2 regions of the Bradyrhizobium sp. LCT2 genome follow, and region 1 is predicted to be linked to the other one. Evidence: riboswitches for the same ligand, from Rfam matches in the RefSeq annotation. Region 1 holds a riboswitch; the other holds the start of a gene.
What was found. Region 1 has a riboswitch for ZMP and ZTP ahead of purH (bifunctional phosphoribosylaminoimidazolecarboxamide formyltransferase/IMP cyclohydrolase). Riboswitches for the same ligand answer to the same signal wherever they lie in the genome.
Positions count from the first base shown of each region.

Region 2: it holds a riboswitch for ZMP and ZTP, as region 1 does, so the genes downstream of both, glyA (serine hydroxymethyltransferase) here and purH (bifunctional phosphoribosylaminoimidazolecarboxamide formyltransferase/IMP cyclohydrolase) in region 1, are expected to answer to the same signal.

Region 1 is NZ_CP034432.1:987,009-995,656, forward strand. It holds gene EI171_RS05390 (RsmB/NOP family class I SAM-dependent RNA methyltransferase) at 1-848, shown strand, start outside; gene EI171_RS05395 (heparinase II/III family protein) at 1,008-2,726, shown strand; ZMP/ZTP riboswitch at 2,786-2,868, shown strand; gene purH (bifunctional phosphoribosylaminoimidazolecarboxamide formyltransferase/IMP cyclohydrolase) at 2,894-4,486, shown strand; gene EI171_RS05405 (MFS transporter) at 4,615-6,000, opposite strand; gene ggt (gamma-glutamyltransferase) at 6,099-7,850, shown strand; gene EI171_RS05415 (MFS transporter) at 7,948-8,648, shown strand, end outside.
Region 2 is NZ_CP034432.1:3,688,567-3,697,214, reverse strand. It holds gene EI171_RS17805 (VF_A0006 family four-cysteine protein) at 1-12, shown strand, start outside; gene EI171_RS17800 (cystathionine gamma-synthase family protein) at 22-1,305, opposite strand; gene glyA (serine hydroxymethyltransferase) at 1,454-2,743, opposite strand; ZMP/ZTP riboswitch at 2,777-2,863, opposite strand; gene EI171_RS17790 (cytochrome c) at 3,059-3,508, opposite strand; gene EI171_RS17785 (xanthine dehydrogenase family protein molybdopterin-binding subunit) at 3,633-5,942, opposite strand; gene EI171_RS17780 (DUF1127 domain-containing protein) at 6,176-6,451, opposite strand; gene EI171_RS17775 (hypothetical protein) at 6,798-7,310, shown strand; gene murJ (murein biosynthesis integral membrane protein MurJ) at 7,444-8,648, opposite strand, start outside.

The DNA of each region.
Region 1 (8,648 bases):
GGCGCGCACATTATGGCGAGGCCGCCGCAAGAGACATGGCGCTGGCGCTCGGCCATGAGCCGTCACTCGATCTGACCGTGAAGTCGGACGCCGAACAATGGGCGAGCCGCCTGCACGGCGAGACGCTGCCGACGGGGACGGTGCGGATGCTGCTGCACGGCTCGGTGACCATGCTGCCCGGCTTCGCCGAGGGACAATGGTGGGTGCAGGATGCCGCCGCCGCATTGCCGGCCCGGCTGTTCGGCGACATTAAGGGCAAGTCCATTGCCGATCTCTGCGCCGCCCCCGGCGGCAAGACCGCGCAACTGGCGCACGCCGGCGCGCATGTCACGGCGATCGACCGCTCGCCCGCCCGGGTCGCACGGCTGCGCGAGAATCTGGCGCGGCTGTCGCTCCAGGCCGAGACCGTCGTCGCTGACGCCGCGGAATGGGCCGGCCCCGCCGAAGGTTTTGACGGTATCCTGATCGACGCGCCCTGCACCTCGACCGGCACGATCCGCCGTCATCCCGACGTGGCCTGGCTGCGACAGGAGTCCGACATCGCCGCCCTGACCGCGCTCCAGCAGCGGCTGCTGCGAAAATCGGTCTCGCTGCTCAAGCCGGGCGGGACGCTCGTCTACTGCACCTGCTCGCTGGAACCCGAAGAGGGCGAACAGGCCATCGCCACGCTGCTGGCCGCAGAGCCTGCGCTTCGCCGCGTCCCGATCGAGGCGTCGGAGGTCTCAGGGCTCTCCGAGATCATCACTGCCGAGGGCGACCTGCGCACCCTGCCCAGCCATCTGCCGAACGCCGATCCCAAGCTCGGCGGGCTCGACGGATTCTTTGCAGCCCGGCTCGTTAAATCCTGATTTTGCACTGGTTTTTGCAACCTCGGCGTTGATTCCCACCGTTCAAGGTGGTGTCAGACGGTCGATTTTGGGATTAATAAGGATTCGTCGGAATCCTCCTCTCCCCCTTCAAGGCAAGGCGTGTCGGTCGCTCAACGCAGACGTATCTCGACGCTGGTGATGAACCGCTTCGCGCGGAACATGCTCGCGCGCGCGAGCGGCGGCTCCGTTGCGCTGTCTCGGGTCTGGCCCGGCCGCACCGACCGCCTGATCATCGCGCCGCATGATCTGCGCACCGCGGACGCGACCCGCGCCGCCGAGATCTATGCCGGCCGCTTCGTCTTCGCCGGCAAGATCGTCAATTGCCACGGCCGCTCGATCTTCGATCTCGAGCCGCCGTCGGAGGATTGGGAGGTTGCGCTGCTCGGCTTCGGCTGGCTGCGCCATCTGCGCGCCGCCGACACCGCGCTGACGCGCGCCAATGCGCGCGCGCTGGTCGAGGACTGGATCGCCAACCCCGCCAACAAGCGCCGCCCCGTCGCGCGGCGCGCCGACGTGCTCGCGCGGCGCGTGATCTCGCTGCTGTCGCAGGCGCCCCTGGTGCTCAACGACACCGACAACAAATTCTACCGCCGCTATCTGCGCGCGCTGGCCCGCGAGATCCGCTTCCTGCGCTACACCATGGTCAACATCCCGGACGGGGTGCCGAAGCTCCAGGTGCTGATCGCGCTGTGCTACACGACACTCTGCCTCGCCAACCAGGCGCGCCATATCCGCAGCGCCTCGAAAAAACTTTCGGACGAGTTGCAGCGGCAGATCCTGCCCGACGGCGGACACATCTCCCGCAATCCGGGCGCGCTGATCGAGCTCCTGATCGACCTCTTGCCGCTGCGGCAGACCTTTGCCGCGCGCAACATCGCGCCGCCGCCGGCGCTGCTCAACGCGATCGACCGCATGATGCCGATGCTGCGCTTCTTCCGGCACGGCGACGGCAATTTCGCGCTGTTCAACGGCATGAGCGCAACGCCCTCGGACCTGCTCGCCACGCTGCTCGCCTATGACGACACCCACGGCGCGCCAATGGCGAACATGCCGCATACCGGCTTCCAGCGCCTCGATGCCGGCCAGACCACGCTGATCATCGACACCGGGCCGCCACCGCCGGCCGGCGTCAGCCACGACGCCCATGCCGGCTGCCTGTCGTTCGAATTGTCCTCCGGCATCAGCCGCATCGTCACCAATTGCGGGATGCCGACCACGGGCCGCGACAATTGGCGGCCGTTCGCGCGCAGCACGGCGGCGCATTCGACGCTGACCTATCACGACACCTCTTCATGCCAGTTCGTGGAGATGTCGGCGATGAAGCGGCTGTTGCATGGCTCGCCCGTCACCAGCGGCCCGGTCGAGGTCGAGAGCTATCGCGAGGTCGTTCAGAACGGCACGCTGCTCACGACGTCGCATGACGGCTATCTCGCCAAATTCGGCGCGATCCATCGCCGCGTCCTGATGATCGCCAATGACGGCGCGCGCATCGACGGCGAGGACACGCTGTCGCCGCCGCAAGGCGGACGTTTCAAGGGTGCGGATGCCGATTTCGCGGTCCGCTTCCATCTGCATCCGGCGGTGAAGGCGAGCCGGCTGTCGGATGCCCGCGGCGTCATGCTGGTGCTGCCGAACCGCGACGTCTGGACCTTCGAGGCGCTCGACGACAAGGTCGATCTCGAGGACAGCGTGTTCCTGGCCGGCAATGACGGCCCGCGCCGCACCGCGCAGATCGTGGTCCGGCAGGATGCCCGCCAGGCGCCCTCGCTCCGCTGGAGCTTTGTCCGCTCCACCGCTTCGCCCGCTGTCACCAATGCCCGCCGCAACGCCCGCCGCGAGCCGGAACTTCCGCTGTAAATGCGCACGATTCGGCCCCATCTCATCGTTGTGAAAACGGCCGAAAGCTGCTATCGAGCGCTCGCTCGCGCGACTGGCGACCTTGGATGGAGCACCATCGGGAAGCGCGGGACTTAAGACGCCGCGCGCCTGGGCATAGACACTCCTTAAGACAGAGGATCTTGCTCATGACTGACCATCCCCGCCGCGTCACCCGTGCCCTGCTTTCCGTCTCCGACAAGACCGGCCTGATCGAATTCGCCAAGGCGCTTGCCGCCCATGACGTCGAACTGGTTTCGACCGGCGGCACCGCCAAGGCGATCGCCGCGGCCGGCCTCAAGGTGAAGGACGTTTCCGAGCTGACCGGCTTCCCCGAGATGATGGACGGCCGCGTCAAGACGCTGCATCCGAAGGTGCATGGCGGCCTGCTCGCGATCCGCGACAACAAGGACCATGCGGATGCGATGAAGGCGCACGGCATCGCGCCGATCGATCTGCTCGTCGTCAATCTCTATCCGTTCGAGGCGACCGTGGACAAAGGCGCGGGCTTCGAGGATTGCATCGAGAACATCGACATCGGCGGCCCCGCGATGATCCGCGCCGCCGCCAAGAACCATGACGACGTCGCCGTGGTGGTCGAGGCCGAGGACTACAAGGCGGTGCTCGACGAGCTCGCCGCCAACAAGGGCGCAACCACGCTGAAGCTGCGCCGGCGGCTTGCCGCGAAGGCCTATGCGCGCACCGCGGCCTACGACGCCGCGATCTCGAACTGGTTCAACCGGCAGCTCAAGATCGACGCACCTGATTTCCGCGCCTTCGGCGGCAAATTGATCCAGTCGCTGCGCTACGGCGAGAACCCGCACCAGACCGCGGCATTCTATGCGACTCCCGACAAGCGCCCGGGCGTCTCGACCGCACGGCAGCTGCAGGGCAAGGAGCTCTCCTACAACAACATCAACGACACCGATGCGGCATACGAGTGCATCGGCGAGTTTGACGCCAAGCGCACCGCGGCCTGCGTCATCGTCAAGCACGCCAATCCCTGCGGCGTCGCTGAGGGCTCCGACCTCGTCAGCGCCTATCGCAAAGCGCTCGCCTGCGATTCGACCTCGGCGTTCGGCGGCATCATCGCGATGAACCGCGCGCTCGACGCCGACACCGCGCGCGAGATCACGAAGATCTTCACCGAGGTGATCATCGCGCCCGACGCCAGCGAGGAAGCGATCGCGATCATCGGCGCGCGCAAGAACCTCCGCCTGCTGCTCGCGGGCAGCCTGCCCGACCCGCGCGCGCCGGGCCTCACCGCCAAGACGGTGGCCGGCGGCCTGCTCGTGCAGAGCCGCGACAACGCCGTGGTCGACGACATGACGTTCAAGGTGGTGACCAAGCGTGCGCCCACGGACGCCGAGATGCGCGACCTCAAGTTCGCGTTCCGGGTGGCCAAGCACGTCAAGTCCAACACCATCATCTACGCCAAGGATCTCGCTACCGTCGGCATCGGCGCGGGCCAGATGAGCCGGGTCGATTCAGCCCGCATCGCGGCGCGCAAGGCGCAGGATGCGGCGGCTGAGCTGAAGCTCGCCGAGCCGCTCACCAAGGGCTCGGTGGTGGCCTCGGATGCGTTCTTCCCGTTCGCCGACGGCATGCTCGCCTGCATCGAGGCCGGCGCTACCGCCGTTGTGCAGCCCGGCGGCTCCATGCGCGACGACGAGGTGATCAAGGCCGCCGACGAGCACGGCATCGCCATGGTGTTCACGGGAACGCGGCATTTCAGGCACTGATTTCGCCGTCATTCCGGGGCGCGCGCAGCGCGAACTCTGGTGCGCAATTGCGCACCTGAGAATCTCGCGCGACAACTTCTGGATTCCGGGTTCATCGCTCCGCGATGCCCCGGAATGACGGCGGGAAGCTACTCCCGCACCCGCATCAACAGCCCCAGTCCCGCGACGAAGAACACCACCAGCACGGCCATGCCGGCCTTCTGGCTGGCCGTCACCGCCGTGATCATGCCGATCAGCAGTGGGCCGATGAAGGACGTCACTTTCCCGGTCAGCGCGAACAGGCCGAAATACTGCGCGATGCGATCCTTTGGCGCGAGGCGGATCAGCAACGTGCGCGAGGCAGCCTGAAGCGGACCGCCGGCGGCGCCGATCAGGCAGCCCAGCACGAGATAGGCGCGTTCGGCCGCGCTCGAGAACAGGGGCGCGCCCGGCTGGGGGGCCGCGACCTTGACGAACAGCACGCTGTCCTTGTCGACCAGAAGGATCGCCGCCACCGACAGCAGCAGAATCAGCATGCTGCCGGCGATGACGCGCTTCGGCCCGAGATGATCGTCCAGCTTGCCGCCGAGCCAGGCGCCGAACGCGCCGGCGATGGCGAGCATGATTCCGAAGGTGCCGATCTGGATCGTGTGCCAGCCGAAGGTGCCGGCGGCGTAGATGCCGCCGAATGCGAACAGCGACACCAGGCCGTCGGTGTAGATCATGTTGGCGAGCAGGAACGCCGCGAGCGATTTCTGCTGCGGCAAACTCCTGATCGATTGCTTCAGCTCCGACAGGCCTTTGCGTAGCGCCTCGCGCACCGGCCGCTTCGCCGGATAGTCCGGCGTGAACAGGAACATCGGGGTCACGAAGATGATGAACCACACCCCGGTCAGCGGTCCGGCGGCGCGATCTCCCTGATGGCTGGCCGGATCGAGCCCGAACAGCGGCGCAAAGCCGAGCAGCGTGCGTCCGGTCTCGGGATTCGCAGCGAGCAAGCCGAGCACGATGATCAGGCTGACGATGCCGCCGATGTAACCCGTAGCCCAGCCGGTGCCGGAGAGCCGGCCGATTCGCTCCGGCGGCACCAGGGTCGGCATCATCGCGTTGTTGAAGAGGGTGGCGAATTCCGCGCCGACGCTGGCGAGCGCGACCGCGGTGAGCAGGGGCGGAATGACTGAGGGATCGCCGGGCTTGCCGATCCACAGCGTGCAGGACGCCAGCACCAGCAGCGTGCCGAACCCCGCGATCCATGGTTTCCTGCGGCCCGAGGCATCCGCGATGGCCCCCAGCACCGGCGACATCAGCGCGATGGCGAGGCCCGCAGCCGCCATCGCAAAGCCCCACAGCGATTGGCCTGTGGCAGCATCTGGCGCGATGCTGGTGGCGAAATAGGGCGCGAACACGAAGGTCGTGATCAGCGTGAAATAAGGCTGCGCAGCCCAGTCGAAAAAGATCCAGCTGATGACAGCGGCGCGCGGCGGATAGGTCCGCAGCACGCCGGCCATGCGCGCATCCGAGGCGATCGTCGTCATCACGCAGTCCTCATCACGAACAGTTTTGCCTGTCTTGGGGCAAACCGTATAGCATAAGCGACGCGTGTGAACTGTCCCGAGGACCCGGCGGAAATTTGATGATGTCGTCATTTTCGACCCGGCGGACGTTTTTCGCCTTCCTGGCCACTCTGGCGCTTTGTCTGGCATCTGCGACCGCGCAGGATGCGCGGCGGGGCTATGTCCCGCCGGCGCTCGACACGGTGCATGCCGTTGCAGCCGAGCACGGCATGGTGGTGGCGCAGGAAAAGATATCGGCGCAGGTCGGCGCCGATATCCTGCGACGCGGCGGCAATGCCGTCGATGCCGCGGTCGCGACCGGCTTTGCGATGGCGGTGACCTATCCGCGCGCCGGCAATATCGGCGGCGGCGGCTTCATGATGATCCATTCCGCCGAGCGCAACGAGGACATCGCGATCGACTATCGCGAGACCGCGCCGGCAGCGACCACGCCGCAAATCTTCCTCGGCCCCGACGGCAAGCCCGACATTGCGAAGTCGCGCGATTCCGCGCTCGGCATCGGCGTGCCCGGAACCGTCGCAGGCCTTGCCCTGGCATTGGAAAAATATGGCTCGGGCCAGTTCACGCTGGCGCAATTGCTCGAGCCCGCGATCGCGCTCGCCCGCGACGGCTTCGTCGTCAGCGACGACATCGCCGACACGCTCCCGGGCTGGCACCGGCGGCTGACACGCTGGCCTTCCGCGGCCAGGATCTTCTCGCGCCCCGATGGCGCGCCGCTCAGTGACGGCGACAGGCTGGTGCAGGGCGACCTTGCCGATACGCTGGCGGCCGTCGCCGCGCAGGGACCACGCGGCTTCTATGAGGGCGCGGTCGCGGACAAACTCGCCAAGGCCGTGTCCGAGGCGGGCGGCATCATGACGCCAGCCGATCTGAAAACCTATCAGGCGGTGATCCGCACGCCGGTGCGCGGCACTTATCGCGGCTACGACATCGTGTCGATGCCGCTGCCTTCCTCCGGCGGCGTGGTGCTGGTGGAGACCCTCAATATCCTCGAAGGCTTTCAGCTTGCCGACCTCAAGCAGGGATCGCCGGCATCGCTGCATCTCCTGATCGAGGCCATGAAGCGTGCCTATGCAGACCGCGCGCGCTATCTCGGCGATCCCGCCTTCGTCAATGCGCCGATCGAGACCCTCACGGCAAAGGACTACGCCGCCAAGCTGCGCGCGGGCATCTCCACCAGCCGCGCCACGCCGTCGAAGCAGCTGGTCTCCGCCGCCGCCTCGCCGCGCGAGGGCAGCAACACCACGCATTTCTCCGTCGTCGACAGCCGCGGCAACGCCGTCAGCAATACATACACGCTGAACTTCAGCTATGGCGTCGGTCTCGTCGCCGAGGGTACCGGCGTGCTGCTCAACAACGAGCTCGACGATTTCACCGCGGCGGTCGGCGCGTCCAACGCCTACGGCCTTGTCGGCTTCGAGGCCAACCTGCCAGGGCCCGGCAAGCGACCGTTGTCGTCGATGTCGCCGACCATCGTGCTGAAAGACGGCAAACCGGTGCTGGTGACGGGTTCGCCCGGCGGCAGCCGGATCATCTCCACCGTGCTCCAGGTGATCGTGAACGTGCTCGATTACAAAATGGATGTGGCCGCCGCCGTTGCCACACCGCGGCTGCACCATCAATGGCTGCCGGACGAGGTGCGCGTCGAGCGCGGCTTTCCCGACGATGTCCTGTTCGAGCTGAAGGCGATGGACCATCCCATCGTCGAGCCGATGGGACAGACTTCCGCCAATTCGATCGCGGTGACACCGAATGGCCCCCTCGGCGCACCCGATCCGCGCACACGCGGCGCAGAGGCGGCAGGGCAGTAACTCGTCCGCCGCATGGCACGGAAGCGGGCGCCGGCTTGCGCCCGCTGCTGCGCGTGCTACCACCGCGCAACTTCAAGAAACTGCCGGGGAAACACACATGACCACAGCCGATCCGAACCAGCGCATCGAACGCGCCGAGATCGAGGACACCAGCCTTCTCGCCTTCTATCGCGACATGAACGCGCCGGAGCGGCGGACGTTCTGGGCCTGCGCGGCGGGCTGGGCGCTCGACGGCATGGACTTCATGATCTATCCGCTGGTGATCGGCACCATCATCGCGCTGTGGAAGGTCGATGCGGCCTCGGCGGGTCTCGCCGGCACCGTGACGCTGCTGGCCTCTGCGATCGGCGGCTGGCTCGGCGGCTACCTCTCCGACCATATCGGACGAGTCAGGACGCTCCAGATCACCATCATCTGGTTCTCGTTCTTCTCGCTGGTCTGTGCCGTCGTGCAGAATTTCGACCAGCTCCTGATTGCACGCGCCGTGCTCGGCCTCGGCTTCGGCGGCGAGTGGGCGGCGGGCGCCGTGCTGATGGGCGAGGCGATCCGGCCGCAATATCGCGGGCGCGCGGTCGGCTCGGTGCAGTCGGGCTGGGCGGTCGGCTGGGGTCTCGCCGTGCTGTCGCAGGCGATCCTGTTCTCGCTTCTGCCGGCCGAGACGGCCTGGCGCTGGATGTTCGTGATCGGCGCGCTGCCGGCGCTCTTGGTGTTCTACATCCGCCGTTCCGTCACCGAGCCGGAGATCGCAGCCGAGGCCCGTGCCAGGCATGCGGAAACGGGCAGTCATCCGAAGCTTTG
Region 2 (8,648 bases), 2.7 Mb from region 1:
AATCCGCTTTGATCCCCCCGCTCAAGCCGCGTTCAGCGCCTGGGCGAGGTCCGCGATCAGATCCGACGGGTTCTCGATGCCGATCGACAACCGGATCGTGGAATCGAGCACGCCGATCTTCTGGCGGATGTCGGCGGGAACGCCGGAATGGGTCATCGTCGCCGGCAGGCTGGCCAGCGACTCCGTGCCGCCGAGGCTCACCGCCAGCTTGAGGATTTGCAGCGCGTTGAGGAATTTGACCGCGGCCTCCTTGCCGCCGGCGATGTCGAACGAGAACGTCGATCCCGCCCCCAGGCACTGCCTCGCAAACACACGCCCCGCCGGCGATGCCTCCTCGTGATGACCGAGATAGTGGACCTTGGCCACCTTGGGATGATCGCGCAAATAAGCCGCCACGAGGCGCGCATTCGCATCGGCTTTTTCCATGCGCAGGCTCAGCGTCTCGAGCGAGCGGTTGATCATCCAGCAGGAATGCGGATCGAGCTGGGTGCCGATGGCGCCGCGCAGCGCCTTGATGCCCTTCATGATCGCCTTCGCGCCGAGCGCGGCGCCCGCGATCAGGTCGGAGTGACCGCCGACATATTTGGTCAGCGAGTACAGCGAAAGGTCCGCGCCGTGCTCGATCGGCCGCTGAAACACCGGCCCGAGCAGCGTATTGTCGCAGGCGATGATCGGCGTATGCCCCTGGGCCTTTCCGATCGCGTCGGCGATGCGGCGGATCATCGCGACGTCGACGAGGCCATTGGTCGGGTTGGCCGGGGTCTCGATCAGGATCATCGAAACCCGGCCCTTGCCCATCGCCTCCTCCGAGGCCTGCTTGACCGCCGCCTCGTCGATGCCGTCGGCAAAGCCGACGGCGCCGATCGACAGGCGGGCAAGCGTGTTGGTCAGCAGGGTTTCCGTCCCGCCATAGAGCGGCTGGGAGTGCAGGATGACGTCGCCGGGGCGCACGAAGGCGAGGATCGTGGTTGCGATGGCCGCCATGCCGGAGGAGAACAGCGCGCAGCTCTCGGTGCGCTCATAGACCGCGAGCCTGTCCTCGACGATCTCGCTGTTGGGGTGGTTGAAGCGCGAATAGACCAGGCCCGCGCCCATCCCCTCCGGCGGCTCGCGCCGGCCGGCGACGAAATCGAAGAAGTCCTGCCCGTCCTCGGCGGTCCTGAACACGAAGGTCGAGGTCAGGAACACCGGCGGCTTGATGGCGCCTTCCGACAGCTGCGGATCATAGCCATAGGTCAGCATCAGCGTTTCCGGATGCAGCATATGGTTGCCGATGTGGGTCTTCGACGGAAAGGGTTTTACCATGGCCAGTCTCGCTGTTGACTAGGATCCGCGCCGCGCGTTGGAACTCCAAACATCGTGAGGCAATCGGGAGCGAGATGCGCCGGCATCCAGCAGGTCGAATCAACGCCGCGGCGGCTCGACCGAAGATAACCACTCTCACAACGATCCGTCAGGTCTTGGCAACAGAATTAGCTCTGGACATCACGCCTGGAACAGGAAAAGCCCGGCACATCTCGACGCACTCTGACCTGAGGCGCGCGACGACCACATCGTTGCCGTTCGCCTGCAGAGCCGCCGCAATGAACTCGCCGATACGACGCATTTCGGGCTCTCCCATGCCACGCGTAGTCGCCGCCGGTGTCCCAAGGCGAATACCGCTCGGCCTGAGCGGCGGGCGCGGATCGTCCGGAATCACTTGCTTGTTCGTGGTGATGGCTATGGCATCAAGCACATCCTCGGCGGCCCGCCCGTCCAGTCCGACGGACGCTGCCGTATCGACGACCATCATGTGATTGTCCGTTCCGTCCGTGACCAGCTTCATCCCGCGCTCCATCAGCGCGCCGGCAAGAACCTTCGCGTTGCGCAAAACCTGCCGCGCGTAAACCTGGAAATCCGAGGTCGCCGCCTTCTTGAGCGTCACGGCAATCCCGGCCACGACGTTCATGTGAGGTCCGCCCTGCAAACCGGGAAATACGGAAGCATCGATCCGACCGGCATTTTCTTTCCGGCACAGGATGATCCCGCCCCGGGGGCCGCGCAGTGTCTTGTGGGATGTCGTCGTCATGACGTCGAAGCCGGCATCAAGCGGATTGCGCATGACATTCGCGGCAACCAATCCGCCATAGTGGCTCACGTCAGCCATCGTGAGCGCGCCAACTTCGTCGGCAATACTCTTGAATGCCGCATAGTCCAGGTCGCGCGGATAGGAGCTGTAACCGCACAACACCATCTTCGGACGCGCTTCACGCGCAATCGCGCGCAATTCGTCGAAATCTATCGCGCCGCCGTTTGACGGGGCCGTCTTGTAGCGAATGAAGTTGAACAAACGCCCCATGTGGGATACCGGCGCGCCGTGGGTGAGATGACCGCCATGGGACAGGTCCATGGCGAGAATGGTGTCGCCGGGCTCCAACAGGCCGAGATAGACGGCCTGATTCATCGGTGATCCGGAAAGAGGCTGAACGTTGGCGTGCTCGGCACGAAAAAGCGAGCAAGCCCGCTCGCGTGCGAGGCGCTCGATTTCGTCCGTATACTGCTGGCCGCCGTAGTATCTGCGTCCCGGATATCCCTCGGAATATTTATTGGTGAAGACCGATCCGAGCAGCTCAAGCACCTCCGGGTAGGTGTAATTCTCGGACGGAATCAGCTCGACGCCGTCCTGTTGGCGGCGCTCTTCCCCCGCAAGGGCGGCGGCGATCTCTTGATCGTTGATGGACAGTTCGTTGCGAAACGACGGCATGCTCGGGCTCCTCAACACGCTGTTTTTCCAGCAGATTGGTGCCCAGGCGATCGGCGTTTCGAACCCTTCGCGCTTCACCGTGGTCGATTCCACGTTAGCTCGCCAGTCGCGCGATAGGACGAATGAGCACGGAGACTCTTCGTAAAGCACAGTCTAGCCGACCTGCGGACCTGCAGCAACTACCGGTTCCCGCAGGCCGTGCCGGTTGAGGCAACGCTCGGAGCCGCATGAGCGAAGCGACATGCGGGGTCACCTTCCCGGATATCGCTGCGCTCATCCGGGCTTCGAGGTCGAGCGTGGAAAAGAGTGAGGTGGCTACTTCAACTTCAGCCGATACGTCTCGTGGCAGTCGGTGCAACGATCGTTGATCGCGGTATAGGCGGCCTTGAGGCTCGCGACGTCGGTGATCTTGCCCTTGACCTGCGCGATCGCCTTCTGCACCGGCGGGATCTTGGAGTCGAAATCGGCCTTGTTCTTCCAGACCTTCGGCGATGCCCCGTAGGTCGCGTTCACCACGTCCTGCTTGGGATTGACCTCGAAGGTCTTGGCGATCTTGGCGACGTCGGTCTCGAGATTGGCGATCGCCTCATCGGCGGCCTTCTGGTCGTAGGGGATATCGCCCTTGGTCATCTTCAGGATGACCGTATAGAGGCTCTTGGCCTGCGAGCGCATCAGATTATCCTGTTGAACCGCGACCTCCTGCTGCGCCATCACGGCGCCCGCGCCCAATAGCAGGGTCGTCACGACAATCATCGTCCGTTTCATTGGTTAGTTTCTCCGACTCGCAGATGCCTTGGGATTGGACCCGCCACCCGCTTCACGGGAGTCGCGATCCATCCATGGATAGAACCCCGCGCGGGGCGTTTATTCCCGCGCGGCAGGATTGTGGCTAGAGGCTGTGACGGCGACGGTGCTCGCTGATGGCGATCCACACCCGTTCCGGGGTCGCCGGCATGTCGATGTGGTCGATCTTGTACTCGCGCCAGAGCCCGTCGACGATGGCGTTGACGACGGCCGGACAGGAGCCGATCGCGCCGGCCTCGCCCGCCCCCTTCACGCCCATGGGATTGGTCTTGCATGGAACGTTGGCGGTCTCGAACACGAAGTCCGGACCATCAGCCGCCCGCGGTAGCGCGTAGTCCATGAAGGTCGCGGTGATCAGCTGGCCGTCGCCGGCGCCGTAGACCACCTGCTCCATCAAGGCCTGGCCGATGCCCTGCATGGCGCCGCCATGCACCTGCCCGGCGAGCAGCAGCGGGTTGAGCGTCTTGCCGAAATCGTCGACGATCACGTAGTTGACGATCTTGATGATGCCGGTCGCCGGATCGATCTCGACCTCCGCGACATGGGTGCCGTTGGGATAGGTGCCGTCGGCGCTGGCGAAGGTGGCGCTGCCGTTCAGCTTCGACGGATCGGCGCCCGGCCGCTTGGCGAGATCGGCGAACGAGATCGAACGGTCGGTGCCGGCGATGCGCAACACGCCCTCCGATATCTCGAGATCGCCGGCGCTGGCTTCCAGCGCCTGCGCCGCGATCTCCTTCAGCTTTTGTCCGAGCTCGCGCGTGGCGCGCTCGACGCTGACGCCGCCTGACGGGATCGAAGCCGAGCCGCCGGTGCCGAGACCGGTCGCGATCTCGTCGGTATCGCCCTGACGGACGTGGACGCGCTCCGGCGCCACGCCGAACTGCTCGGCGACGATCTGCGCATAGGCGGTCTGGTGCCCCTGTCCGCTCGACTGCGTGCCGATCAGGACAGTGACGTCGCCATTGGGATCGAGGCGGACGTTGGCCGTCTCCTCACCCATCACGCCGCAAATCTCGACATAGCTCGCAAGGCCGATGCCGCGAATGAGCCCCTGCTTCTTGGCCGCCTTGGCGCGCTTGGGAAACTCCTTCCACTCGGCGATCTCCATGGCGCGCTTCAGATGCGCGGCGAAGTCGCCGGAGTCATAGACCTTGCCCGTGGCCGTCTTGTACGGCAGCGCCTTTGGCTGGATGAAGTTCTTGCGGCGGATGGCGTCCGGCGTCATGTCGAGTTTTCGCGCGCACGCGTCCACGAGGCGCTCGATGACATAGGCCGCCTCGGGCCGGCCCGCGCCGCGATAGGCATCGACCGGCACGCTGTGGGTGAAGATGGTGCGCACCCGGCAGTGGAAGGCCTGGATGTCGTAGAGGCCCGGCAGCATGCCAGCGCCGCCATGCGGGATATAGGGCCCGAAGGTCGACAGATACGCGCCCATGTCGCCCATCAAGTCGCAATCCATCGCGAGGAACTTGCCGTCTTCAGTCAGCGCCATCTTCGCGGTGGTGACGTTGTCGCGGCCCTGCGCGTCGCCCATGAAATGCTCGGAGCGGTCGGCTGCCCATTTCACCGCCTTCTTCAGTTGCCGCGCGGCAACCGCCATCAGGGCGTATTCGCGGTACGGAAACAGTTTTGTGCCGAAGCCGCCGCCGACGTCGGGGCAGATCACCCGCATCTTCTCGGTCGGGATGTTCAGCACGTTCTGGCAGAGGATGTCGCGCAGACGATGGCTGCCCTGGCTGCCGACCGTCAGCGTCAGATGGTCGCGCCTGGCGTCATATTCGCAGACCGCCGCGCGCGTCTCCATGAAGCTTGCGACCACGCGCGGATTGACGATGGCGATCTCGGCGACCGCATGCGCCTTGGCAAAGGCGGCTTCGGTCGCGGCTTTGTCACCAATCGAAACATCGAACAGCACGTTGCCGGCCTTGTCCGGCCAGACCTGCGGCGCGCCCTTCTTCACGGCGTTGACGACGCCGGTCACCGCCGGCAGCGGGCTCCATTTGACCTCGATCGCCTCGATCGCGTCGCGGGCCTGGTCGATGGTCTCGGCGACCACGAAGGCGATGGAATCGCCGACATGGCGCACTTCATCCTTCGCGAGGATCGGGTATGGCGGGCCGGTGAAGGGATCGGTCTCGAGATTGAACAGGCAGGGCAGATTGCCGAGATCCCCAACGTCGGCGGCGGTCAGGATCAGCGCGACGCCGGGCAGCGTACGGGCGCGGCTCGCATCGATGGTGTATTTAGCATGCGCGTGCGGCGAGCGCAGCATCAAGCAGCGGAGCGCAGCCTGCGGCGCGTAATCGTCGGTATAGCGGCCCTTGCCGCGGATGAGCGCGTCATCCTCCTTGCGCAGCACACTTTGGCCAACGCCGAACTTGATGGGAGCAGCCATTTTTTTATCCCGTTCTCATGGTTGTTTTGCCGGCATATTGCCGTGGAAAAAGTGGCAAGGCAAATGGGTTTAGACAGGCACATGGGTCGCAGGCGGCGAAAGCGTCGCGCCCCCGTCACCATGGCGTCCAGATTGCGCCGCGAAACAAGACCTCACCCTGAAGAGCCCGCCAAAAGCGGGCGTCCCCGAAGGATCGGTCGCGAAGACGCAGCCCACCAAGCCCTTTGACTTAGCTACATCCCACCGCGCCGCCACGGATCCATCGCGCGATCTCTCAGCTTGTCGAGAGCCCTTGCGGACGTGAAGTAGTCGATCTCGCCGCGCGTCAGGCCGATATCCATCAGCTCCCTGTCGCTCAGGTCGTGCAAGGCAACCCGTCGGCTCCGGGACTGCTCCCAAAACGCGCGACAGTAGCGCTTGAGCAGGCTCAAGACGGCAGAGGGGTCGAGGCGAAGCCTCGCGGCATCACCCCCCGTCTCGGAGGTGATGTTAGTCTGTTGCGGTGGCATGGGACGCTCCTGCTGTTGTGCCGGCAGGGAGCGTGGCCAAACAAAAGGCCCCGTCCGATGCCGGCGGGGCCTGGTGGAAAAGATGTCGTCGTCGAATTCCTAGCGCGCGACTCCTCCCACGGCCCAGCCGAAGCGGGTCATGTGCATCGAGTTGGTGTTGCGCACTGATTTGATCATGAGGCGACACTACCACGGCAATCGCATAAAATCAAGGGATGTGCGGAGGCTGTCTGCATCCTGGAGGCGAGCCCTTCGCGCTGCCACTTTCGGAGGCTGTGCGGCACTCTCTTGACCGCCTCGGCATTGCCAGATGGAAATGAGCCGGAACGATTGATACGGTGGCGCGATGTTCACTGACGCAGATATGGATCGAGCCGATTGGGATTTTCTGCAAAACGGAGCTGTTACGTTATTTTGGAATCCGGCCGTTCTCGGCGCAGCAAAAGAAGACCTAAGGCAACTGGGTTATGAAGTTGCCGAGGTTGCTTGCGACAATGGTCTGCCGAACTTTCTTATGCAGCTATCGGAGGTGCTCCATTGGAGGGAGCAATTCGGCTACGGTCCATGGCGAGGCAACCTAGACGCGCTGAATGATGGCTTCGGGGAGTATCCATTCGCCAATACTGGTCGAAGCGTTCTTGCTCTAGAAGGCTTTCACGGGCTCGTCTCGATTGACCGCGACTTTGCTCATGGGGTTCTAGACATCATTGAGTCGCGAGCGAGATATCATTTGCTCTTGGGCAAAGTCCTGATCTGCTTGGTTCAAACAGACGACAATCGATACTATTGCGCTCCAATCGGCTGCCGCAGCGCCAATTGGAATCGTCGCGAATGGCTTCATGCGGCTCGCGGTCTTTGAACCAATCTCCCGTAAAGGCTCAGCTTCGGCTGCTCAGTCACTGATGCCCGCTTATGGCTCCGCAGTCGACGCGCACTCTGGCTTGCCGCAGGTCTGCCCTTACAGGCGGAGCGGACGAACCTACCGATCTCGCCTAGCCGCGCACCAGCGACATCAGCCACTTGCGGCCGAACAGGATGAGGATCGCGAGCGCGTAGACGATCGTGCCTCCGACGGCGAGCAGAGCCAACGTCGCTTCGTCCCGGAAGGCATGCACGGAGGCAAGAGCGGCCGGGCTGAAGCGCGCGATCAGCCAGAAGGCTGCGGCGAGGATCAATCCGGTCAGCAGGAACTTCGCGAGCGACAGCAGCCACGCGCGGTCCAGCACCAGAAAGCCACGCCGCACGGCGAAGAACAGCACCAGCAAGAGATTGGTCCAGACGCCGACGGCGGTCGCCAGCGCGAGGCCGATCTGGGCGAGCGATCCCATCAGGGCGAGCTTCAGCGCGACGTTGACGGCGATGCCGGTCAGCGACGCCCGCACCGGCGTCGCGGTGTCCTTGCGCGCGTAGAAAGTCGCGACCGCGCTGCGGATCAGCACGAAGGGGATCAGGCCGATGGCGTAGGCGGCGAGCGTGCTGCCTGCGGCAACCGCATCGGCCTTCGAGAACGCGCCGCGGGCGAACAGCGCGCGCATGATCTCGTCGGGCACGGTGAGGAAGGCCGCGACGAACGGGATCGAGAACAGCAGCGTGAAGTCGAACGCGCGGCGTTGCGCCTTCATCGCGCCGTCATGGTCGTTGGCGGTGATGCGCCGCGACATCTCCGGCAGCAGCACCGTGCCGATGGCGATGCCGATGACGCCGATCGGCAGCTGGTTGAGACGGTCGGCATAATACAGCGCCGACAGCGCGCCCGCGGGCAGGAAGGTCGCGATGATGGTGTCGGCAAACAGCGCGACCTGCGTGCCCATCGAGCCCAGCGTCGCAGGCCCCAGCGCCTTGAAGAAGCCGCGGACGTCTTCGTCGAGCTTCAAGGGCGCAAAGCGCGGCAGGCCGCCATGGCGGGCGAGATCGCCGGCGAGCAGGAAATATTGCAGGAAGCCCGAGATCAGGACGCCCCAGGCCGCGGCGTGGCCCGCGGTCGGAAACCAGACGGCAACTGCCAGCGTCATCATCATCGCGACGTTGAGGAAGATCGACGCGGCCGCGGCGCTGGCAAAGCGCTGCATCACGTTGAGCATGCCGCCATAGAGCGTCACCAGCGTGATCAGCAGCAGATAGGGAAAGGTGATCCGGGTCAGCTCGATCGCGAGCTTGCGCTGCTCGGCATCTTCACTGAAGCCGGGCGCAAGCAAGC